Regions from separate parts of the Loigolactobacillus coryniformis subsp. coryniformis KCTC 3167 genome, predicted to be linked through region 2. Evidence: predicted binding sites of a transcription regulator. Region 2 holds the regulator's gene; the other holds the start of a gene.
The links. The regulator NrdR, encoded in region 2, represses ribonucleotide reductase genes. The targets are predictions, from matches to a motif close to ACACNATATATNGTGT.
Positions count from the first base shown of each region.

Region 1: pnuC (nicotinamide riboside transporter PnuC) is a predicted target of NrdR. The motif match lies at 2,925-2,940, and genes of this name have one in related genera.

Region 1 is NZ_CP017713.1:330,173-342,935, reverse strand. It holds gene metE (5-methyltetrahydropteroyltriglutamate--homocysteine S-methyltransferase) at 1-1,003, opposite strand, end outside; gene LC20001_RS01685 (CadD family cadmium resistance transporter) at 1,436-2,038, shown strand; gene pnuC (nicotinamide riboside transporter PnuC) at 2,095-2,856, opposite strand; gene LC20001_RS01675 (hypothetical protein) at 3,111-3,311, opposite strand; gene LC20001_RS01670 (hypothetical protein) at 3,483-4,196, opposite strand; SAM riboswitch class I at 4,389-4,490, shown strand; gene LC20001_RS14350 (hypothetical protein) at 4,578-4,727, shown strand; gene LC20001_RS01665 (LBP_cg2779 family protein) at 4,772-4,966, opposite strand; gene hemH (ferrochelatase) at 5,039-5,983, opposite strand; gene LC20001_RS01655 (class A sortase) at 6,028-6,708, opposite strand; gene LC20001_RS01650 (sulfite exporter TauE/SafE family protein) at 7,056-7,901, shown strand; gene LC20001_RS01645 (DUF1634 domain-containing protein) at 7,901-8,281, shown strand; gene LC20001_RS01640 (aldo/keto reductase) at 8,321-9,169, opposite strand; gene LC20001_RS01635 (Cof-type HAD-IIB family hydrolase) at 9,223-10,041, opposite strand; gene LC20001_RS01630 (hypothetical protein) at 10,142-10,363, opposite strand; gene LC20001_RS01625 (iron-sulfur cluster biosynthesis family protein) at 10,559-10,924, opposite strand; gene LC20001_RS01620 (helix-turn-helix domain-containing protein) at 11,048-11,572, opposite strand; gene LC20001_RS01615 (hypothetical protein) at 11,898-12,137, shown strand; gene LC20001_RS01610 (helix-turn-helix domain-containing protein) at 12,258-12,763, shown strand, end outside.
Region 2 is NZ_CP017713.1:1,784,230-1,796,992, reverse strand. It holds gene polA (DNA polymerase I) at 1-1,722, shown strand, start outside; gene mutM (DNA-formamidopyrimidine glycosylase) at 1,731-2,579, shown strand; gene coaE (dephospho-CoA kinase) at 2,576-3,178, shown strand; gene nrdR (transcriptional regulator NrdR) at 3,550-4,041, shown strand; gene LC20001_RS08800 (replication initiation and membrane attachment family protein) at 4,126-5,496, shown strand; gene dnaI (primosomal protein DnaI) at 5,499-6,428, shown strand; gene thrS (threonine--tRNA ligase) at 6,737-8,731, shown strand; gene infC (translation initiation factor IF-3) at 8,928-9,431, shown strand; gene rpmI (50S ribosomal protein L35) at 9,544-9,744, shown strand; gene rplT (50S ribosomal protein L20) at 9,835-10,194, shown strand; gene LC20001_RS14600 (zinc-binding dehydrogenase) at 10,240-10,830, opposite strand; gene LC20001_RS14595 (alcohol dehydrogenase catalytic domain-containing protein) at 10,809-11,165, opposite strand; gene LC20001_RS08765 (YqeG family HAD IIIA-type phosphatase) at 11,513-12,043, shown strand; gene yqeH (ribosome biogenesis GTPase YqeH) at 12,036-12,763, shown strand, end outside.

The DNA.
Region 1 (12,763 bases), 1.5 Mb from region 2:
TGATCGGCACATGCAATAATGAATTAGATGGTTGTAACCATAATTGCGCGCTGGCTACCTTTTTCCGTAACTGGCTGACCAAAGTTTGCTTAGCGGTTAAGTCACTGCGCCAGATATTACGCCCATCAACGATACCAGCAGCTAACACTTTAGTTTCAGGGAAACCATGTGCTTGCAATGCTTGCAAGTTTTCACCATGGTCATGGACAAAATCAAGCCCAAAGCCTTCAGCCGGCAAATTAACGATCTCCGTGTAATAATCCAACGAGGCAAAGTAAGTTTGCACTAGCACATTGACCTCAGGTGCCGCTTCATGCAATACTTCCAACGCATGCCGATACAGATCAAGTTCCGCTTTATCAGTAGTGACCAAAGTTGGTTCATCCAGTTGGATCCATTTGGCCCCGGCGGCAGCTAATTCATGGAAGATCTGCACATAAAGGGGCAGTAACTCATCCAGTAATTGAGCTAAAAGTTCACCACGGACATATTCATCGTTAACTTTACTCAACTTCAAGAAACTAACTGGGCCAAGAATAACTGGTTTGCCATCAATACCGAGCGCAGCTTTAGCTTCGTTATAATAAGTCAACCAGCGATTATCTAACAATTTAAATTGAACGTGGTCGAGTTCTGGAACAATGTAGTGATAGTTGGTGTTGAACCATTTTGTCATTTCTGCGGCGACAGCATCCTTAGTTCCGCGGGCAACACTGTAATAGTCAGCTAAACTTAGCTTTTCTGTGAACTTACCAAAACGTTGCGGTACAGCGCCAAAAGCAACTGCCGTATCCAATACGTGATCATAATTCGAATAATCAGCAACTGGAATCAGATCAACACCAGCAGTTTGCTGCTTCTTTAAGTTTGCTAACCGCAAAGCTTTCGTTTGTGCCGTGAATTCAGCTTCATCAATTTTATGACTCCATAAATGCTCCAGTAAGAATTTCCATTCCCGTTTTTCACCTAACCGTGGATAACCTTGATTACTACTTTTTACCATATTTTCTCATCCTCCCATATAATTGCACTAAAAAAAGCGCCATCCTTTGTATAACAAAGGACGACGCTTTCGCGATCGCGGTACCACCTTATTTTTCTAACGTTTCACAGCGTTAGACTCTACCAGTGCGTTGTATGAACAACAGACTGTGGTGCTGTATCGGGCACAACCGTTGGTAACTAACCGTAGCTCGCTACCAAACGCTCGGAGTTCATCTTCATTGCCATCGCACCATTCCTTTTCACTAACCGGAACTCTCTGCCGTTGCTCTCAGCAATTACTCTTCTCGTCTTAACGTTCTCATTTATTTTTAATCAGTGGCTAGAGAATACCATCACAAGTTAAGCTTGTCAACACCTAAAAATATTTTTTCAGCGCTAGGCGAGAACTATAAAACCCGTTATAATGTAGGCAGTTACAGGAGGACACTTTATGCTGAAAACAATTCTTACCGCCATTATTCTCTATACCTCAACTGCGTTAGATCTACTCGTGATTCTAATGCTGTTATTTTCTAAATATCCCGGCCGCAACGCCCGACGTAACATTTATATCGGCCAATACATCGGCTCACTTTGTTTAATTGGCATCAGCCTCTTTTTTGCCTTTGTTTTGCACTATGTCCCGCAAAAATGGCTGCTCGGTTTATTGGGATTGATCCCAATTTTCTTTGGCATCAAGTATTTACTCAGCGATGAAGACGAAGCCGCCGAAGTCAATGAAAAATTAGATCAACGCCAGAACAAAAGCTTAGTGGCAACAGTGGCAATTACCACGATAGCTTCTTGCGGTGCCGATAATATCGGATTATTTGTCCCCTACTTTGTTTCCTTGACCTTTTGGCAATTATTGGTCACTTTAGTAATTTTTATTATTTGTATTTACATTCTGGTCACGCTAGGTGAAAAATCGGCTCATCTTAGCTTTGTTAAAGTTTTCCTAGCCCGCTACGGCAACTGGATCATGGCATTGATTTATATTGGTCTAGGTTGTCTGATCATCTGGGAAAGTGGTACGATTCAACATTTTATATAAGTTGAGTGAACTAAAAAGACGTTTAGCAACGGTATCAATTGCTAAACGTCTTTTTACTATAGACTAGATTTATCTAAATTTAATTTAGCGGCATACTCAGTTTCTTGCGCAACAACGCGCGCCCGCTCTTTTTTGTTGTACCATGGTGAAACGGTGAACGCTAAAACATCATTAGCCAAGTAGATCGAACTATTAATAAACATAGCTAATGTTGCGGAGCCTTGGCGGAAGGAAATAAACCAAAGTACCATTTGCGCTAGACCAGAAGCGACCCACCAAAAATACTGATTGTTGAAGCGTAGGAAGCAGATCACCCCAGCACTTAAGCTAATTGAAAAACTGATGGCATCGATCCATGGCCGTGGATCATCTGTGAATGCTTGAATCAAATAACCAGAAACCCCATAAACGATCACTGTAGCGATTACCGCAATGGTCCAGCTGCTAGCTGTAAATTTACGAATTTTCGCGGCCATGTTAACATTCCAGCTAGCACTAAGCAACACCGGAATATCTAGCGTAACCATGTACGCAAGTTGTTCACCAATACTAAGGTAATTTTTAGCAGCATAGCCGGTGATAATAAAGCAGATTGCTGATAAAATACCTAACCAACCGTTAACCGACTTAGCGGCATTGATCGCCAAGACACATAAAACGCCTAGTGTCGTACCAATAAAGGTCAAAATCGTCAATGGCGTGATCGGTGTATTGACTAAAGTCATGACCTGACACCCTAAACTAAAGAAAAACAAATAGTAATTTTGCTGCGGCCAGCCTTGTAATTGATGGGATAAAAATTTAATATAATTGCTCATTATGTGTCTCCTCTATATAAACATCAACCAGAATATATAGTATTCTAATTGATAATTTTAAAGTTTAGGCACAACATGTTGTGTATTTATTCGCGACGTTTTCTAGTATAACATAAATTATCAGCTGCGCATGATTAAAATTTAAATTATTATTTTGGTAAACTGTTACTTAAATCAACCAGCATTTTGCCAATAAAAAAATCCAGCACCGGTATGAACCGATCCTGGATCAAATTTTATCAGTAATTAGACAGCTAAAAAGCACCCATTAACAATGCAATTCCCAATAGGAAAAAAACAATCCCGAACGCAAGACCGTACCAAATAGCTAAGCTAGCAAAAGCTGAAGTAGCTTGATTTCCTTTTTGGTGAATCGTCCGAAATGAATTATAAAAAGCATAAAATTGCCAAAGTGAAATCAATAAAAAACCTATCCCGCCTAAACGTTCAAACATAATAATCCCCTCCTGTATATTAATTACTGTTATTACTTTAGTTTATAACTTATCCTATGAATATTAGATTGGTATATACATAAATCCTAACCACTTAGTGACCGTTACCCGTTGTACTGTCGGTAATTTAGCAGTCACTTGTTGCTCGATTTCATCATCAGTCAATAAAGTTTACAGGCGATAATGGAAATCGCCAGCCTTGACTGATAATAGTTGCCACCGACCCAGATCAGCTACCGGTGTTAAGTCGATTTGGGCGGCAGTACTGGTAAGTGTTACGTACTTCGCTGTTAGCGCTGCATTTGCGAAGTCATTGTTGAGCAGGCGATACTGTCGATCACGCTGCCCGATTTGATGATTGATACTTATGAGTCCAGCAAGACCTACTAGCCAGAGTAATAAGCCGCCTAAAAACGGGACACTAGACATCAGGCTACCTAAAATACCCATCCCACTAGGTGCTGTAAACCCACTAACATTCAAATAAACCATCCGGCTAAATATTGCCAGAAACCCCAACAAAGCCCACAGTAACTCTGCTTTCAACAGACGTTGCCGCGCTGCCGCTATGATTTTCCCGCTGACGATGTCATCAGCGGCTGTTTTCGGACTAGCATGCGCGCGCTTGGCCACCGCTGCATACTGCACAAATAGTTGCGGTGTCTTCAATGCCACATCTTGAATGATATTATCATCAGTTGTCCGTTCTGGTAACGTCGTTAAATAACGTGTGGCAATGAATACTGGAAAACTTTGCTGCTTAAACGAATAAACATATCCTGAAACATGCCGCAAATTCCAGCCTAACTTTGCCCAGTCATTCAACCAATCTTGCTCTTCAGCTGAACCCTTAGCCGCAAAACTAATTTTACGCAAACCGATCACCTCCGTACCAAAATAACAGATATAAGAAATCGCTTACTTAATTCTTAATTGTAGCACTTGCTATATAAAAAGCTACTTTTTACATAACTTTAAAATTATATTACGGTAAAAATTCCCATCACTATTCCGCATAATGGATAGCGTTTGCATTTACAAATAAAACTTGCTACACTAACAGTGAAATTAAGAACGTCTTTATCCAGAGTGCTTGAGGGATCTGGCCCGATGACAGCACAGCAACCTACCACAAAGCAAGGTGCTAATTCCAGCAGCAAGTAGCTGAGTAGATAAGGAGCACAATGTACGTATTCCAGCGCTTCTTTCAGCCAAGGCTAAAGGGGCGTTTTTATTTTCAATCATTTTTGATTGGAGGAATTTACAATGCGTTTAGTTGAAGAGAATTTCCGGCGGAAAATTACCGGACGGACAGACAAAAAGATCAACAATGATGTGACTGCACACCTAATTCAGCAGGCTCTAAAAGCAGCCTTAGTTGCTCACGAGCAAACTAAAAAAGTTAGTGATAAATAGAAATAAAGCGTGGACCGAATTAATTTTCAGTCCACGCTTTTTGTTTATTTACCTTGAATATACTCTTGAATGCGTTTAACGTCATCGGCCGGCGGCGTCATCTCCATCGCTTTTATAGCGTGAATATGTTCTACCGAAACGTGACTATTAAATGCCAATTCATTATCAGTCTGATCGTGACGTTTTTGGTATTGAATAATCTGTTCCGCTAACGCACTTAATTCCCGTGATTCACTCATGTCAATGCACCATCCTTCACCAATTTAATCGCAATAACTACTTTTAAGTGTACCACAATCACTTCAAAATGGTTACGCTTGACCAACTGCAATCGTGGCTAACAGACGGGTAAAAGTAGGACTACCGTTGAATGGGTGTAAATAGGTAAACTCGCTACCACCACTTTGCATAAAATAACCGCGATTTTCGTGATCGATTTCCTGCAAGGTCTCCAAACAATCAGCAACAAATCCTGGTGTGATCACGATCACTTGCTTAACACCTTGTTGGGGCAATGTACGCATCACTTGCGCGGTAGCTGGCTGTAGCCATTGTCCGGGGCCAAATTTAGATTGGTAGGACTGCGTATATGGTACGTCCCCGACCAACGCCATTACCCGTTTTGTTGTCTGCTCACATTGTTGCGGGTATGGGTCACCTTGGTCAGCGTATCGTTGCGGAATACCATGGTATGAAAAAACTAAATGCCCCGCTGGCTGCTGTTTTAGAGCTCGTTTAATTTGATTCGCCAATGCATGGATATAACTTGGTTCCTGATAAAAAGAACTCACAAAATGCAATTGCGGCGATGTCGCCGTTTGCCTAAAATACGCTGTAACTTGGTCAAACACTGAACCAACAGTCGTGGTCGAATACTGCGGATATTGTGGAATTACCGTCAGATCAGTGACTCCGTCGGCCTGCATCTCTTGCAATGCCGTGGCTACAGTCGGCTCACTATAGCACATCGCGTAACGTACAACAGATTCCGGCAACAAGGCTTGTAACTGTCGTGCCTGTGCTTGTGTATAAAGTAGCAGCGGCGACCCCTGCTTGGTCCAGATTTTCCGATATAAGGCTGCTGAACGCGGCGGCCGCATGGGTAAAATCATGCCATACAGAATCGGTAGCCATAGCGGTCGTGGCAAATCGATCACCCGTCGATCAGCCAGAAAACGACTTAAATAAGTGCGCACAGCCGCTGCTGTCGGCGTTTCCGGTGTTCCTAAATTGACCAACAAGACGCCTTTTTTCATATCTATACTCCCTTAGCGCACGCAAACACCAATTCATACGACTATTATTTATTGAACACTACAAGATTAGTCTTGGTTGCTTTAGTTGTCGCAATCAGCTTTCCTTGAACCGCTAACCGATTGACCCCACCGTCCGCACAAGTAATCAACGTTAATAACTTTTTACCAGGCACATCATCGATCAGTTCAGTTGCATACGGGTTGACCACTTTTTTGAACGTCACTTTATATTGATAAACTTTTGTCAAGTCCGTAATGTACATAGTTGTGCCTATTTGAATATTATCCAATGGTGAAAATAAATTAGCACCATTATTCAACATGTAGTGACCAGCCAATGCATAATTGCCTTGACCCATTTTCTGATCTTCTTTCATCGTTGCCCCACCAGTTGCCAGTGCATCATTTGACAAGCCCTTAACAATCGGTAAACGCATGTCGATACTTGGTATAGCCATCTTACCAATGGTCAAAACGCCATCCTGATTTACCGCAGCATGAGCCACCTCATTAACGCCTAAGGATTTAACTTGTTTAAAATTAAACGTGGTCTTCTTCTTAGCATTAGCAGTCACTTTCTTTTTAGTCAACTGCTCAATGTGATTTTGTGTCATGTTACTGATGACCCAATTCTTGATTGGCTCATTAAATACCAGTGCTAAACCAACAATCAATAAGATTCCGATACCAATATTTATGATCCATTTACGAACTCGCTTAGACATTTCTATTCACGACCTTTCGCTTTGTTTGCCCTTACATATTGTACTAAAAAAGTAACAAAAGCGTTATTAATATTTAGACTATAATTTATTCACTAATTATCAAGCGCAGCGTTACTAAAATATTCCCCCACGCCGTACTTAACAGCAAGTAAAATCTAACAATAAGTGTTACCTGCTAAATATGGCTAGATTTTAACATGAGTTGTCCATTACTTCTATCAACTTGCTCAGCCGGAAAAAAGTGCGTTATTACAGGAATATGTTAAACTAGAATATGGCAAACCATCCTTATTAATTGGCGTGTCGTGTTTGGTCACGCTTGATCAACTATAAAAAGAGGGGCGACTATGTTACAAACAGTATTGATTATTTTTGGTATCGGTATTTTAGCCGGTATTTTAGGCGCGATTCTTGGTATTGGCGGTGGCATTATCATTACGCCGATTTTAACGCTAGGCTTTGGTTTAGATATCAAATACGCAATTGGTGCCAGTGTAATTTCAGTCATTGCGACTAGCTCTGGTGCAACTATCGCTTATATTAAAGATGATTTATTAAATTTGCGTGTTGCAATGTTTTTGGAAATTGCAACAACTGTCGGCGCAATCGTCGGCGCCATTTTAGTCGGTGTGGTACACCCTAATTTTCTATATGTTTTATTTGGCGGTCTATTACTTTTTTCTTCTTGGAATATGTACCGCAAATTACGTGCCGGCAGTGAAGTGTTGCATAAGACACAGCCGGACCCACTGGCAGAAAAGTTGCGGCTCAACAGCAGTTATTATGATAAAAATACGCAACAGCAAGTCGATTATCAAGTCGAGCATATTCCTGGTGGTTTAAGCGTTATGTTTGGTGCTGGTTTAGCTAGTGGCATGTTAGGTATCGGTAGCGGGCCATTCAAAGTTATGGCGATGGATACTGTCATGAAGATGCCGTTAAAACCCTCTAGTGCCACCAGCAATTTGATGATGGGTGTTACCGCAGCAGCTAGCGCGACCGTTTACTTTTTTAATGGCTCAATTTTACCGCAGATCGCAGCACCATTGGCCGTTGGCGTACTGATTGGTGCCACGTTAGGTACACGGATCATGCAACGATTACCAGCACGATGGATTCGGATCATTTTCGTCCCCTTACTGATCTATATTGGCGGCGAAATGATTCTTAAAGGATTCGGGGTGAGCTTCTAATGCAGCCAAATAAAGAACAAACAAATACAGAAATGGCACAAGTTGAGAAGATCATTGGCGTCATCTTACAGATTGGCGTGCTGATCTCAGCAATCATTATCGGCATCGGTCTACTCCTCCTTTTGTTTACCGGCCATAGTGGTTATAGTGGTCAGAATTTTCCTACGCATTTTGGCGCTATTTTTCACGGCTTGATTCAATTCAAACCCTTCGCCATTATTATGTTAGGCATATTTTGTTTAATTTTAACGCCAGTGTTGCGGGTTGTGGTTTCGATCTACGCGTTTGCTAAAGAAAATGACCGCCTGTACGTGGCGATCACTAGCACCGTTCTGATCATCTTAGTTGTCGCGATGTTTCTTGGTTATCTCGATATTTAAAAAATGGGTCACTGACATTAAGTCAGCGGCCCATTTTACTTATTCTTGCGTTTTTTTCAACCATTCTGTATCGTCTGGATCACGGCTTAAACGCTTATTTTGATCTAATCCAGCGATAGCCTGCATTTCTTCATCAGTTAACGCGAAGTCAAAAATATTGGCATTTTCGGCCAGACGTTGTTCATGAATCGACTTAGGAATAACGATTACCCCACGGTCAATATGCCAGCGCAAAACAACTTGTGCGGTGGTTTTATTATATTTAGCAGCGATCTTAGTTAAAACCGGATCCACCAAAATATTACTCTTACCTTGGCCTAGAGGTCCCCAAGCTTCATGGACGATCTGATGATTGGCTAAATAACGATGCAATTCCTTTTGCTGGAAGAGTGGATGCGTTTCGATCTGATCAACCACTGGAACCACATCGGAATGTGCTAATAAGTCATCGATATGATGGGGTTCAAAATTAGAAACACCGATCGCCCGAATTTTACCTTCATGATAGAGATCAGTCATTGCCCGCCACGATTCAACATAACCATCAGCTGGCCAGTGGATCAAATATAGATCCAAGTAATCTAAGCCTAAACGCTGTAAACTTGCTGCGAATGCTGCCTTTGTGCCCTCATAGCCACGATCTGAGTTCCACAATTTTGAAGTGATAAACAAGTCTTCACGTGGCACGCCACTTTCCTTGATTGCTTCGCCAACCCATTGCTCATTTTGATAGATCATAGCCGTATCGATCAGGCGATAACCGTCAGCCAACGCCCACTTGATCGAATTTTTAATATCAGCGGCATTATCAACTTTAAATACACCTAAACCAAATTGTGGCATTTTAACACCATTATTTAGCGTAACTTCTGGAATCGTTTGTCCCATAAAATAACTTCCCTTCTGTGTTGTTTCAAACCAGTTTCAGCATAACCAATTTTTTAGTGCAAGGCAAACTTTTCAATTGCCTCAGCCACGGCACTATGCGCATGGTCTGCGGTCGTCACATAGTCAGCCGCCGCCTTGACCACATCTGTTCCATTTTGCACACTAACGCCTAGCCCAGCGGCAGTGATCATGGCCAGATCATTACTATTATCGCCTAGCGCCATGATCTCATCCGGCTTAACCCCTAATTTAGCTGCCAATTGCAGCGTTGCCTTACCTTTATCCGCAGCCACGTGATTAAATTCAACATAACGACCTGATGAAAAAGTCGTTGCTAGCGGTGTTGTTACCTGTTTAGGAATTGCTTGACCAAGCGCTTCACGTCGTGCCGGATCGTCATCCTGTAAAATAATTTTCATCAACGGTTGCGTGCGCAAAAAGTCTAAGCTGTCATCAGGCACCGGCATATATTTAACCCCACGCTGATCCAAATACTGCCGTTCCGCCACACTTGGCTGCCAAACATACAGATTTTCCAACGTGTAAATATGCCCGCTGACCTGCTCTGCACGGGCAATATCATAGATCTTCTTAACGGTGGCAAAATCAAGCGGATTGGTCGTCAAAACCTGGTTACCGGCATTCTCCACAATTGCACCGCCATTATAGGAAATAACGTATTGACCTGGCTGCTGCAACAAGCCTAATTGCTGCAAATCATCTTGGATCGATAAAAAACTACGCCCAGTATTCGGCACAAAATGGCCACCTTGCGCAACAAACGTCTTGATTGCCTGTTCATTTTGTTTCGAAATTCGTGCGTCACGATCCAATAAAGTTTCATCTAAATCACATACGATCAGTTTATACATTACTCATCCTCCAAATATTGATCCGCTTTCATAAATTTAATCATAGCATAGAACTAAGAAAATAAAAAAGGACCAACTAATGCTGGTTCCCAAAACAAGATTAGAATAACATTAAGCCCCAAACACAGCCTGCAAAACCGACTAGCATGATGATCGCACCAATAATACCCGGCGCAAAACCGACCGCAGCTGGCGTTTTAGTAAAATCAACTTTAACGTTGGCTTTAGCAAAAGCAGCTTTACTGAAACGTATATAACGTAATCCACCATAGATAATGCCTAAACTAGCAACAATGATCACTAAACTCCCAAGTAATTTCATCATGAAGCCTCCTTTTAAAGTTAAAAATTTAAGTGTGCCTAGTATCGACCGTTATTGCGGCAAAAAACACGACATAAACTAAAGCTACACCCAGCATAGTCTATTCCATTTAAAATGCAATCGATTTCATTATAAAAAAACAAAACGCAGCAAAAAAAACGACTACCTCATAGGCAGCCGCTTATTATCACCAATTTAAGCATTGATTTCTTTAGTAATATCAACAATATTCACGTTAGGGTCCATTTGTTCACTTTCACTGAATAAGCCTAATGTATTAAGCCGCGGATTAACATCCAACCGCATATCTTCATCCAGATATTGTGTCGAGTACGGCTTAATGCGCAAAGTGCCAACTGTGCTGTCCAGCGTACCAGAATAATCTTCACTGATATCTTCAGCTGCATCAACGATCAATAAGCGATAACTGAGATTTAACGCACAGGAGCCAACCTTGGAAAATTTACCAACACCATCATCAAGATCTAAGATAATTTGTTTATCGGCGACTAAATATTTTGCTAATTTTTCTTTTGCTGCATCTGTAATAGTTAAAAACATTCAGATTCCTCCATTCTCTCACTATGATCATTGCCCATAGTTTAACCGTTGCGACTGAAGTTATTCTCATCCAGCAATTACATTGTACACAACACAAATTTTACCAGCAAATGTTCTGCTCAATTATTTAAGTTCATATTGGCGAGTTAGACGTCGCTGCAGTAATTCGGCTTGAAGCAGCGGAATGGCACTCGCAATCATCCGGACCTGACCTTTTTGTTCCAAAATCAGATCCGCAACGTCGGCTTGTACTGGTGCTGGCTTCACTCGTAAATGATCACTGGGACTAAGCGTTAAGCGCTGTAAATTATCCTCCGCGCGCGCCAATTCTACACGATCGATCGCCAAATTTTCGTCTTTCCAAGTTGGTGGTAGTTCAACTTTGGCAATCGATTGTTGGCCAGTCGTATTATCGATCCAGCCTAATTTTAAATCAAGCCCGATCGCCATTTTAGATAATGTCTTGAGCGTTGGTAAATATTCTAAGTTTTCTACTCGTGCGACCATCGCCGGTGTCATATTAGTTTTTTTCGCCAATTCTTCACGAGAAATGCCTTTTTGTTCACGTAATTTTACTAGTTGCGCTGCAAGTTCTAATATATTCTCTTGCCGTCTGCTCAAGCCCTCAATGCCCGAAACTTCTGCCATCGAAAAAACCTCACTATTTATGAATTTCAGCTTAAGCGCTTACTCCATTGTAACAGAAAGCAGCTACCTATGGAATTTTTTCACGAATCCTGTTACGCTAGCTAAAGAATATTAAAAATATAATTTTCAATACGTTCATCCTAACACTATTAGAAAATAATAACGCAGTTAACTTTTACATTACAGATGCCGGCCATTCTAGCAACAGGGTAAAAAATAATAAGTAGGCGCAGATTAGTCTTCGTTAAAAACCCGGCAAGTTTAAGTCGCAGCACTGTAATAGCCAGTATTTTAGACACAAAAATGAGCAGAGAGGTGTTTATGTATGCTTTTATCCTTATTATGTACGATCGGTTTTATTATTATTGGTATCCTGACCACACTTAAATTGAATAGTTTAGCCAGTCTAGTTGTTAATGTCATTGCTTATTTTGCTTATTATTGTGCCTTAGAGATCAATGGCTTGGTTGCGGTTGGTAAGGCTGTCGCGGTTTTCTTTGGCTTCAGTTTTGTTATCTTGATGACCTTGATCAGCTTTTATCGTCAGCGCCAAAAGCAAAACTAAGCGCGCTAGGTGATTTCTTTAGCCAAAACTGCCTGACAAGTCTTAGTTAGTGCGGTATAATTAATCAAGCGCCGTTCTAAGCGCGCTTAACCAGCTATTAATTAAAAAGGATGATTTTTCATGAAAAACGTTTCGGGTCAGGAGTATCAAACACCTAGACAAGCAGCCGACGAATTAGATATTAGCCCTCAAACTTTGCGTGCTTATTCTGGATTAGTTGAGAAAACAACTGGACGTGCGGATTATTTTCATCGTGATCAGAACAACGGTCGCCTATATTCGGCGCAAAACATTGCTGATCTCGCCCGAGTGAATCAAATAAAAAAAGAACATAGCAAGACTTTAAAAGACGCAATCAGTGAGGTTTTTGAACAACAGATCATTAAATCTGCTGAGCCTGCAGAATCTAGCGCCGCAACAGTACCAGCAACTACTGCAGCTACTAGTGCAACGCCACAGATCAGCAGCGATAGTCTAGCGCCGATTCTTTATACATTGAAACAGCTGACTGATCAAAACGCTGAAGTAGTCACCCAGATCCACCAATTGAAAACACAATTAGACGAAACCAATCATAATTACGAACATTTGCTGAAAGCAATCGAAGTTCGTAATGCCGCTAGCAC
Region 2 (12,763 bases):
GTTCTGGCTAGTTTCACCGGCCCAGTAACTTTTTATTTAGAAATGCTGGATACGAATTACCATACGGCACCATTTGCTGGCTTTGTGATCGGTCAAAAGGGTCAGTGGTATGTGAGCCGCGAGGTTGAATTATTGAAGTTACCAGCTTTTACTAAGTTTTTTGCCGACCCCCAGCGAGCTAAGTTGGTTTTCGATGCCAAGCGCACCTATGTTGGGCTGAACCGGCTAGGCATCACTTTGGCGGGGATCAGCTTTGATCTATTACTGGTTTCTTATTTGCTCAACCCCAACGATAGCGGCAACGACTTAGGTAAGATCGCCCAGTTACACCAATATCGCGATGTAGCCACCGATGAAGAAGTCTATGGTAAAGGCGTTAAACGCGCAATTCCTGATGATTCGGCAGTCTTTTTCCAGCATTTAGCCCAAAAGGCACAAGCAATTGAACAATTACAGGCTAAGCTAGACCAACAATTAGTTGAAAATGAACAAGATGGTTTATTCAAGGAAATGGAACTACCCTTGGCCATTGTTTTAGCACAAATGGAGATCGCCGGTATTCGGGTTGATCCTGACCGCTTAAATCAGCTACGTAAAAACTTTGCCCAACGCATCGATGAGCTAACTAAAAAAATCTACGCCGAAGCGGAAGAAGAATTTAACATTAATTCGTCCAAACAACTAGGCGAAATTTTATTTGAAAAAATGAATCTGCCGGTGATCAAGAAAACGAAAACCGGGTATTCAACGGCAGTTGGCGTGTTGGAACAATTAAAAGCGATCGCACCGATCGCCAGTGATGTGCTTGATTATCGTGGCTTGACCAAGCTGCAATCAACCTACATTGATGGCTTATTGAAGGTGATCCATCCAGATGATGGTAAGATCCACACCACTTATTTACAGACCTTGACGGCTACAGGTCGTTTATCGTCAATTGATCCGAATTTACAAAATATCCCAGTTCGTGATGAAGATGGCCGCCAAATTCGTCAAGCCTTTGTGCCGCGGAAAGCCGGTTGGCAAATCTTTGCCGCTGATTATTCACAAATCGAATTGCGGGTTTTAGCCCACATTTCCCATGATCAGAATTTACAGGCGGCCTTTAGCGAAGGGGCGGATATTCATGCTAGCACGGCAATGCGGATCTTTGGCCTAGAAAGTGCGGCGGAAGTAACGCCTAATATGCGCCGGCAAGCTAAAGCGGTCAATTTTGGGATCGTCTATGGCATCAGTGATTACGGCTTGTCGCAAAACTTAGGTATCACCCGTAAGCAAGCTAAAACGTATATTGATAGTTATTTCCGCGAATATCCCAACGTTAAGCAATACATGGAAGATATTGTGGCGGCGGCCAAAAAATATGGTTACGTCGAAACGTTATTCCATCGGCGCCGTTATTTACCGGATATCCACTCGAAGAATTTCAATTTACGGTCATTTGCTGAACGGACAGCGATGAATACGCCGATTCAAGGTAGCGCGGCTGATATCATCAAAGTGGCGATGTTAAATATGCAAAAGGCGTTAAAGGAACAGCAGTTACAAGCAACCATGTTATTGCAGGTCCATGATGAATTAATTTTTGAGGCACCAGAAGCGGAGATCGCCACTTTAGAAAAATTGGTGCCACAAGTAATGGATGCCGCAGTTAAGTTGGAAGTGCCAATGAAGGTCGGCTACGGCAGCGGCCCAACTTGGTACGATGTTAAAAAAGGTTAGGTGAACACATGCCAGAATTACCAGAAGTTGAAACCGTCCGCCAAGGATTGCGCGGCTTGATTTTAAATAAAACAATCGCTAACGTGGAAGTCCGCTGGGGTAAGATCATCAATGGTGATAGTGCCCAGTTTGCCAATGATTTAGTTGGATTAACTTTTCAGGAGATCGACCGTCGCGGCAAATATTTATTATTTCGGCTCAGTGACGAGTTGACGATCGTTTCGCATTTGCGGATGGAGGGCAAGTACCGCGTCACGCCGCAAGCGCAAGAAGTGACCAAGCATACTCACGTTATTTTCAATTTTACTGATGGCACTGCGTTGCGCTATTTGGATACGCGTAAGTTTGGCCGAATGACCTTGATCAAAACGGGCACTGAAGATCAGGTTGGCGGCTTGAAAACGTTGGGGCCTGAGCCGACCGCAACTGATTTCACTGTGGCTGATTTTACGCAACGGTTACGCAAGCATAAAAAGGCGATCAAACCAACCTTGCTAGATCAAAAGGTGGTCGCTGGTTTAGGCAATATTTACGCGGATGAGGTGTTATGGTTAAGCCAGATTCACCCATTACAGCCAGCTAACACATTGACTAGCGCACAGATCCAGGCATTACACGACAATATTATTGCCGAATTGGCTAAAGCAATCAAAGCCAAAGGCACGACGATCCGCAGTTATACCGATGCCTATGGCGCTACCGGCGGTTTTCAATTGTCATTGCATGCGTACGGTCGCGAAGGTGAGCCCTGTGAACGTTGTGGTGTGACCATCGAAAAAATCAAAGTTGCCCAACGCGGGACCCATTTTTGCCCGCACTGTCAGGTATTGCCGGAAAGCCAGGTCAGTGCCTCATGAGTCTAGTTTTAGGTTTAACTGGGGGAATCGCTAGTGGTAAATCGACGGTTAGTCATTGGCTAGCTGAATATGGTTATCCGATCGTTGATGCAGATGTGATCGCCCGGCAAGTCGTTGCCCCAGGGACGATCGGGTTACGCCAATTGGCCACCCTATTTTCACCGGCAATTTTAACGGCTGACGGTGCACTTGATCGGCAAAAGTTAGGTCGAATCGTGTTCGCCGATCGCCGCCAGCTGGCACAATTAACGGCGATCACGGGACCCTTGATCCGCCAAGAGATCAACCGCCAATTAGTGGCGCTGAAGCACGCTAAAAAAGAATTGATCGTTTTAGATGTTCCATTATTATTCGAAGGCCACTATCAGCAAAACGCTGATTTGACTATGGTGGTCTACGTTGATGGTTCCACGCAGTTACAACGTCTGATGATTCGCAATCATTTAGATGAAGTTGCGGCTAAACAGCGCATCGCCAGTCAATGGCCGTTGATTGCTAAGCGGCAAATGGCTGACATCGTGATCGATAATAACGATTCACTTGCGGCAACTAAGCAACAAGTGGTAAAATTTTTAACACAATATGGTTTACAGAAATAAGGTGGGGCGTTGGCCTGACCTTATTTCTTTATGAAGTTGATTGATAAGATCACGTTTTAATCAATTGAATGGTATAATTTCTGTAAGTAGTCCAGTTTGGTATATTCTTGCACTGAGATACTACGTGATTTTTTGATGGGTACAAAAAACTAGGTTTCGTCCGCGCGTACCGGAATGGAATCTAGCTAGCCTAGTTTCGCTTAAATTTAAATCTGAACGCTATACAATGTTTAATTTGATAAATAAAACTTGGAACTTACTTGCCGAGGTCGATTGGATCAAACTATAATTCGGCAAGTTCTCTGGAACGTCTAAATTTATTAGCAGTTTGTGCTAATAAACAATTTTAATTGTGAAATGGAGTGTCTAACATGCAATGTCCGCGTTGCCATCATAATGGTTCCCGCGTCGTCGATTCGCGCCCAACTGATGAGGGTCGCGTTATTCGGCGGCGGCGTGAATGCGAAAATTGTAATTTTCGCTTTACGACCTTTGAACGCGTTGAACAAACACCGCTATTAGTCATTAAGAAAAATGGCACCCGTGAAGAATTTAACCGCGAGAAAATTTTACGTGGTTTGATTCGCTCGGCGGAAAAGCGGCCCGTGACGATGGAGCAAATGACTCAAATCGTTGATGAGGTCGAAAATAAAATTCGGGCATTAGGTGAAAATGAAGTGGCTTCACAGGTCATCGGTGAATACGTCATGACGTTATTAGCGGATGTCGATGAAATCACCTATATTCGTTTTGCCAGTGTTTACCGGCAATTCAAAGACGTCAATGTGTTTTTGAAAGAATTAAATGATATGGTTGACCGGGATAAACGTGCCGGTAAGTCTGATCACGAGCAGCCATCATAGTGACGAGCAGCTTGAATGATTTTGACTATCCGGTTAATTTTGCAATTTTGGCTAAAAAAGTACATTTAGAAGGAGGTATTGATGATGCAAGACGCATTTTTTAAATTAGATCCCCGTGATGGGTTTGTGGTCACCGATGCCAATTATCTTTCTGATTTTGATCGGCAAGTGCTAACGTACTTATATCAGCCATTAATGGGGACCGGCGCTTATAGTTTGTATTTGTTACTGTGGACGCAGCAGTCAGTGGCGCAAAAAGCACAGCCGCACAGTACGTTATTAGCGTTATTGAATGTTGATTTGCCGACTTTATATGAAAGTCGAATTCGTTTGGAAGCTTTAGGCCTGATCAAAACTTATCAGCAGGTTAATGCGGCTGGCCGAACTTTTACCTATGAATTATATGCACCGCAGGCACCTAATGCGTTTTTCAATGATGATCTATTAAGTTTATTGTTGTACGATGCGGTGGGTGAGGATCGTTTCACCCAATTAAAAACACAGTTCCGATTGCATCCAGTTCACCCTAGTGCAGATTTAGAAGAGGTCAGCCTGAACTTCCTCGATGTTTTCCATGTGAATTCACAGTTGTTGAATCACTTACCGGCAACGATTGCGGAGGCTAAATCCGAATTTAAAACGCAGCCACAAACAACGCAACCGCAGTTGGATCAACGGGCAACCGCGGATTTCGATTGGCCATTTTTCAAGCAACAACTGCATGCTAGCTTTGTTTCGGAGCGTGAATTGGATCAGTATCATGATCAGTTATTGACGTTACACGCATTATATGGCCTAAATGAGCTGGAACTGGCGCAATACGTGAATGAAAGCATTAATATTACGACGAATAAATTGGATTTTCCGGCGTTGAAACGTTTGGTAGCGCGGCAGCCAGCGAAAGTAGCACCAACAACAGCGTCGACGGCCGTTCCAACGCCAGCACCGCCGACGGCTACTAAAGATGCAGCGCTGTCGAAAAATGATCAGCAGTTGATCGCTGTCAGTAAGCAATTAGCACCGGTGACTTTTTTAACGCAGTTGAAGCAGCAACAAGGTGGCTACGTGACTGATAGCGAACAGCGGGTGCTGGAGCGGCTGATGAGTCGTCATGTTTTCGCTGACGCCAGTATCATCAATATTTTAAGCCACTATGTGATCAGTGTACGCAAAATGCCGACTTTGACCCAAGCGTATGTCGATGGGGTGGCCAATGGTTGGTTGCAGCATAACGTGACGACACCAGAAGCGGCAATGCAGGAAGTTAAGTCATTTTACCGGCAAAAGCAGACGCCTAAGCGCAATACGCGCAGTAAACAGCCAATTCGCAAAGAAACATTGCCAGATTGGGCTAAAGACGGTTATAAAGCGCCGAAACAGCAAGTCACTGCGGAACAACGAGCGGCGGTACAGAAGCGCTTAGCGGCATTGCAGGACAATAAGGATGGTGAGTAACGATGGAAGATATGGGTAAAAACCTGCGGATCCTGATGGATAAACGCAACTTAAATCAACACTACGATGAACTAATGGCCAAAGTCATGCGCGATCCAGCGGTTCAACAGTTTATTGCCGCCAATCGTGCGGCCATTGACCAACCGATGCTGGATCGTAGTGCCGCTAAACTATACGAGTTTGTGACCGAAAATCATAAATTTCAGGCCAAACAAACTTCATTGGCACCGGGTTACCAACCACGGCTGATCCTGAATCATCATTTTATTGATGTGACCTACGAACCGACTGCTGAATTAGTTGCGGCAGAAGAAGCGAAGGCATTACAATCACGGGTGCGTTCGATCAATATGCCGAAAAATATTCGCGAGGCGCGTTTGGGTCAATTTTATCAAGATGATGATCGTTTCGCTGCGTTAGATGCGGTGACCCTTTTTCTGGATGATTACACTAAAGCACCAAAAAAATTCCATCAAGGGTTATATCTGTATGGTAATTTTGGTGTCGGCAAGACTTATTTGTTAGGTGCATTGGCGCATGAATTAGCGGTGCGCGGTTTTCAAACCACGTTAGTGCATTTTCCAACTTTTGCCGTGGAAATGAAAAATGCCATCGGCCAAAATGATTTGACGCCGAAATTGGAGGCCATTAAGCGCTCACGAATTCTAATGATCGATGATATTGGCGCTGATTCAATGTCTAGTTGGATCCGGGATGACGTTTTAGGCGTGATCTTGCAATACCGGATGCAGGAAGAATTAGCGACGTTCTTCTCGTCGAATTTTTCTATGCAGCAACTGGAGCGAGAGCATTTAAGCGTGACCCAACGTGGCGAGCAGGAACCATTAAAAGCCAAACGAATTATGGAACGTGTGCGTTTTCTCAGTCGTGAAGTCGAATTACTCGGAAAAAATCGGCGGCGACAACCGTAAAAATTAAGTATCCGACTTGAATTTTACTTAGAGATATGGTTCAATTGGGTTATCGAAGCGGAAAGATACCGTCGACTAAGTTAGCTTTTCAGAGAGGCAAGGGTGCTGTGACTTGCTAGGCCAATAGTTGATGACCACTTTCCAAGAACTCTATGCAAAGTAGGGTCGGTCCGTTACCGTTAATAACGCTAATGAGGAAGTGTGCATGCACTTTAAATCTGGGTGGAACCGCGAAATTATCGTCCCTGAGGTCTATTTGATCTCAGGGACTTTTTATTTGCGGTTAATATTTTAAGGAGGCCAAATTCATGGCAGAACTCAAGTTAACGTTCCCCGATGGCGCAGTCAAAGACTTCGCTGCAGGAACAACCGTTGCTGATGTGGCAAAATCAATCAGCACGAGTTTAGGTAAGAAGGCAATTGCAGGTAAGTTAGATGGGCAATTAGTTGATTTAACTGCACCATTGACTAAAGACGGTAAAATCGAAATCGTGACTGCTAAAGATGAAGCTGGATTACAAGTTTTGTGGAACACCGCAAGCTTGGCTTTAGGTGCCGCATTGCACGATTTATTCCCAGCAATGACTTTTGGCGAACATGCTTTGACGGAACACGGTTTCTATTACGACACTGATAACGATGCTAAGCCAGTTTCAGTTGATGACTTAGTTGCGATCAATGATCATATGGCTAAAATCGTCGCTGACGGTGATGTGATCGAACGCGAAGTTGTTTCTAAAGCGGATGCTTTGGCTAAATTTGCTGCTGATCCTTACAAGACTAGCTTGTTAAATGACTTAGATGCTGATGAAGTCGTGCTTTATCATTTAGGCGACTTCACTGATTTTGGTGAACAAGGCGTGTTGCCAAATACGAAATTATTGAAAGTTTCCAAGTTATTGTCCGTTGCCGGCGCATACTGGCAAGGTAAATCCAGTAACAAGATGTTGCAACGGGTTTACGGGACAGCTTTCTTCAGTCAAAAGGAAATGGATGCTGACGATGCACGGCGGCAAGAAGCCCATGATCGTGATCATCGGGTGATCGGTAACCAGTTGGATCTATTCTTCGTTGATCCTAAAGTTGGCGCTGGCTTACCTTACTGGATGCCAAAAGGGGCAACGATTCGGCGGACGATCGAACGTTATATTATCGATAAAGAAGTAGCAAATGGTTACAAACACGTTTATACACCAGTTCTGATGAACTTAGATGCTTATAAGACATCTGGTCATTGGGATCATTATCGTGAAGACATGTTCCCACCAATGGACATGGGTGATGGCGAACAATTGGAATTACGGCCAATGAATTGCCCAAGCCATATTCAGATTTACAATCATCATATCCGCAGCTACCGTGAATTACCATTGCGGATCGCTGAATTAGGGATGATGCATCGTTATGAAAAATCTGGTGCACTTTCTGGGTTACAACGTGTTCGGGAAATGACTTTAAACGATGGTCATACCTTTGTTACGTTAGACCAAATTGAAGATGAATTTAAACGCATCTTGAAGTTGATGATCGAAGTTTACGCTGATTTTGACATTAACGACTATTCCTTCCGCTTAAGCTATCGTGATCCACAAAATACTGAAAAGTACTTTGACGATAACGAAATGTGGAATCGTGCGCAAACGATGTTGAAGGCGGCTATGGATGACATGGGCCTTGACTACACTGAAGCAGAAGGCGAAGCTGCTTTCTATGGTCCTAAGTTGGACGTCCAAACGAAGACTGCTTTAGGTAACGAAGAAACACTATCAACGATTCAATTAGACTTCATGTTACCAGAACGCTTTGACTTGAAGTACGTTGGTAGCGACGGTGAAGAACATCGGCCAGTTATGATCCATCGTGGTTTGGTTTCAACAATGGAACGCTTCACTGCTTACTTGACTGAAATTTACAAAGGTGCTTTCCCAACTTGGTTAGCCCCAGTCCAAGCAGTGATCATTCCAGTTAAGAACGAATTGCATTTGGACTATGCTGAACAGATCAAGTCACGGATGGCTGCTCGTGGTTTGCGGGTTGAGATCGATGATCGTAACGAAAAGATGGGCTACAAGATCCGTGAAGCCCAAACGCAAAAAATTCCGTACACCTTGGTAATTGGTGATGAAGAAAAGAGTCACGCCAGCATTTCTGTCCGCCATTACGGTGAGGACAAAGGAATCGCCCAAGATGCCAATATTTATATTGACGCCATGGTTGCCGAAGTTGGTAACTACAGTCGCACCGGTAAATTAAAGGGTACCGAAGCAAATGTAGCCCAAAAGCTTGACAAGAATCAGAAATAACCGTATACTTTAGCGTATTGAGAATTAAAGCAGAAGCAGCCCGCTTCTCGCCTAAGCTGACTAAATGTCTCTGGGCAGATAATGAACGGATCAAACCAGGTTACTGGTTTGTGGCGGGGTCTGCGGAAGCGGGCTCCGTTTTTTTCTGCAAATTTCTCGAAATTTTTGGAGGTGAATAGCCATAGCAAAAGACATGATGGTCAATGATGGGATTCGCGCACGTGAGGTTCGCTTGATCGCTGAAAATGGTGACCAATTAGGCGTTCAGAGTAAAACTGAAGCATTGCGGATTGCTGACCAAGCTAATTTGGATGTTGTTCTCGTTGCCCCAAACGCTAAGCCACCGGTAGCGCGGATCATGGATTACGGTAAGTATCGCTTTGAATTGCAAAAGAAACAACGTGATGCCCGTAAGAAACAAAAAATCGTTAGCATCAAAGAAGTCCGTTTGAGTCCTACGATCGACGAAAATGACTTTAATACCAAGCTTAAGAATGCACGTAAGTTTTTAGCTAAGGGTGACAAAGTTAAAGCATCAATTCGTTTCCGTGGCCGGGCAATTACCCATAAGGAAATTGGCCGTGAAGTACTCAAGCACTTGGCCGATGAGACTAAGGACATTGCAACGGTTATCGCGCAACCCAAGATGGACGGGCGTAGCATGTCGATGATGTTACAACCAATCGCCGAGAAGCAGTAGTATTTTATACTACAAGGTGCGATCAGTAATGAACGCACAACCATTAATATTGTTTGGAAAGACTGTGACGGCAGTTTTTCGCCACAGTCTTCTGTAGGGAGGAAGATTAATTATGCCAAAGCAAAAAACACATCGTGCATCAGCAAAACGTTTCAAGAAAACCGGTAACGGCGGATTGTTACGTCATCACGCTTACACGAGCCACCGTTTCCATGGTAAAACTAAGAAACAACGTCGTTTCTTGGCTAAGCCAGGCATGGTTTCCGCTAGCGATATGAAGCGGATCAAACAAATGCTATCCCAAATGAAGTAAGGTAGCATCGATCGATTAAATTTTTAGGTAACTTCGTGCTCCTAAGTTTTCACAATAGTGAAACGCCGAAGTATTTGAGGAGGAATTTCAATGCCACGTGTTAAAGGTGGAACAGTGACGCGCAAACGTCGTAAAAAGGTTTTAAAATTAGCTAAAGGTTATCGCGGTTCAAAACATCGTTTGTTCAAAACAGCAAACACTCAAGTAATGGTTTCATACCGTTATGCTTTCCGTGATCGTCGTCAGGTTAAACGTGATTTCCGTAAATTATGGATCGCTCGTATTAACGCAGCAGCACGTTTGAATGACATTAGCTACAGCAAATTGATGCACGGTTTGAAAGTTGCTGGCATCGACATTAACCGCAAGATGTTAGCAGAACTTGCCGTTAGTGACGCTAAAGCATTTTCTGACTTAGCAGAACAAGCAAAATCAGCTATTGCCAAATAATAATTTGGTTTAAAAAAAGTTGTGCTCAGCGCGAGCACAACTTTTTTATTTCATTACGATAATTTTGCCAGGTTGATGATGTTGTTCAAGTAATTGATGTGCGGCTCGTACGCCCGCCACATCAAAGGTAAATTTTGCTGCCACTGGCAGCTGCAATTGTTGGTGGGTATAAAGTTCTAGTAGATAGGTTAGTGCTGGGCGATCACGGAAGCCTTTTTCTGGTTGGAAAGCCAGGGCTTCGATGTTGTCGCTAGTTGGTGGTACCGCGTTTAAACTGACGTAACGGCCATTTTCGGCAACATGGGCTAGCCCCTGAGCCTGATCACGACCACCACTAACGGCGTTGATCACGATATCAGCATGAACGTTACTAGCAGCGAGATCGGTCGTACTGATGAATTGATCAACGCCTAATTGTTGTACGTACTCAGCATTTGTTGCACTGGCAACGCCGGTAACGTAGGCGCCTTGTGCTTTAGCAATTTGTACCAGCATACTGCCAACACCACCAGCTGCGCCCTCAACTAGCAGACTTTGGCCGGTCTGTAATTGCAATTTCACCAGTAATAAATTATAAGCCGTAATACCGACTGAAGGTAAACCAACGAGCGCACTTAGCGGTGTGTTAGCTGGCACTTTGGCACTTTGGCAATTTTATTATGTGAGAGCGCCACTTGCTCAGCATAAGCGCCTAAGTTACTGTGACCGACGACGAGATCACCCACTTCGTAATCAGTGACTTGTTCGCCAACTGCACGAATAGTGCCAATGACATCTGTGCCGGGAACGATTGGAAAGGCCAATGGTCGATCTACAGCATGTTCGCCGCGACGTAGTGCAGCATCATAAGGATTCAGGGCAAATCCGGCCACATCGAGCAAAACTCGAATCGGCGACAATGTCGGTGTAGGCTGTTCGATCGTTTCGAAAACAGTGGCATCGCCAAAATGATTAAAACCAAAACTTTGCATAAACTCAGTCCTTTCGTCGAGCAGTTAAAAATGATTTTTATGCGGCTTGCTCCTAAATTTTATATGGGCCAGGCGCGTAGGTGGGTTACGTCTCATCTTGATGACGATTGAGCAGCGATAGTCAGTATAATCAGGGATGAACAATGGTTTCAAGATGATTACCACGTAGACTTTAGTTGTAGCATACGGCAAATTTAGCTAACTGCAAAGTAATTGGCTTTTAGGCTAAATGGTGGCAAAAGCTAAGATTACTTTTTCAAACACGATCTAGGCGGGTGCAATTTGTCGGGCTTTCCCTTATAATGGAATGTTGAGATGTAAAACGATATAGATGTTGAGAGGTTATTATGTTTTTAAACTATAAACCGACTTGGATGGTGGCCAAAATCACCCAGCTGACAGCAGCCGATTTACGGCGTCAGGGAATCAAGGCAATTCTAACTGATTTGGATAATACGTTGATTGCTTGGGATAATCCTACTGGGACACCAGAACTGCGTACATGGATCAAGACAATGCAGGACAGCGGTATGCCAGTGGTTGTCGTTTCCAATAATAGTGCTGCGCGGATCAGTCGGGCAGTCGCTAGTATGAAGCTACCATTTATCGCGCGGGCGTTGAAGCCATTATCGATCGGCATTCGCCGGGCTAAGGTACAATTAAATCTATCCAGTGATGAACTAGTCATGGTGGGCGATCAACTGATCACCGATATGATCGCGGCTAATAGCAGTCATATCCGGACTGTTTTGGTGCGGCCATTGATCGAGACGGATGCGTGGAATACACGGATCAATCGCTTTTTTGAAAAATTTTTAATGCGTCGCTTACGGCGGCGCCATCCTGAGTTACAGTGGAAGGAGCGTTTAGATGGCTGAAACAGAGACAGAGCCATTATATTGTATTGGTTGTGGGGCCCAGATTCAGACGACGGACCCCGATGCTGCTGGCTATACACCAGCGTCAGCATTAGAAAAAGGTTTAGCGGCTGGCGAGGTTTATTGTCAGCGGTGTTTCCGGTTACGGCATTATAACGAGATCTCCGACGTCCGCTTAACTGACGATGATTTCTTGAAGTTATTGACCCAGATCGGTGATACTGACGCTTTGATCGTCAACGTGATCGATATCTTCGATTTTTCCGGTAGTATTATTCCTGGCTTACACCGTTTTGTCGGTAAAAATCCAGTGCTATTGGTCGGTAACAAGGTCGACGTCTTACCTAAGTCAGTTAAACGTGGTAAGGTCCGTCATTGGCTGCAAGAGCAGGCGCATGCCGTTGGTTTGCGGCCATTAGATGTGTTATTGACCAGCGCTAAAAGTGGTTACGAGCTGGATGAATTGTTAGCGGCGATTGATAAATATCGTGCTGGTCGCGATGTTTATGTCGTTGGTGTGACTAACGTTGGGAAATCAACGTTGATCAATCAGATCATCAAGCGTACTACCGGTACTCAAGATTTGATCACGACTTCACGTTTTCCAGGCACGACCTTAGATAAGATCGAGATTCCATTAGATGATGGCCATCAGCTGATCGACACACCAGGGATCATTCACCGGGAACAAATGGCTTATTATTTAGGCCCGAAAGATCT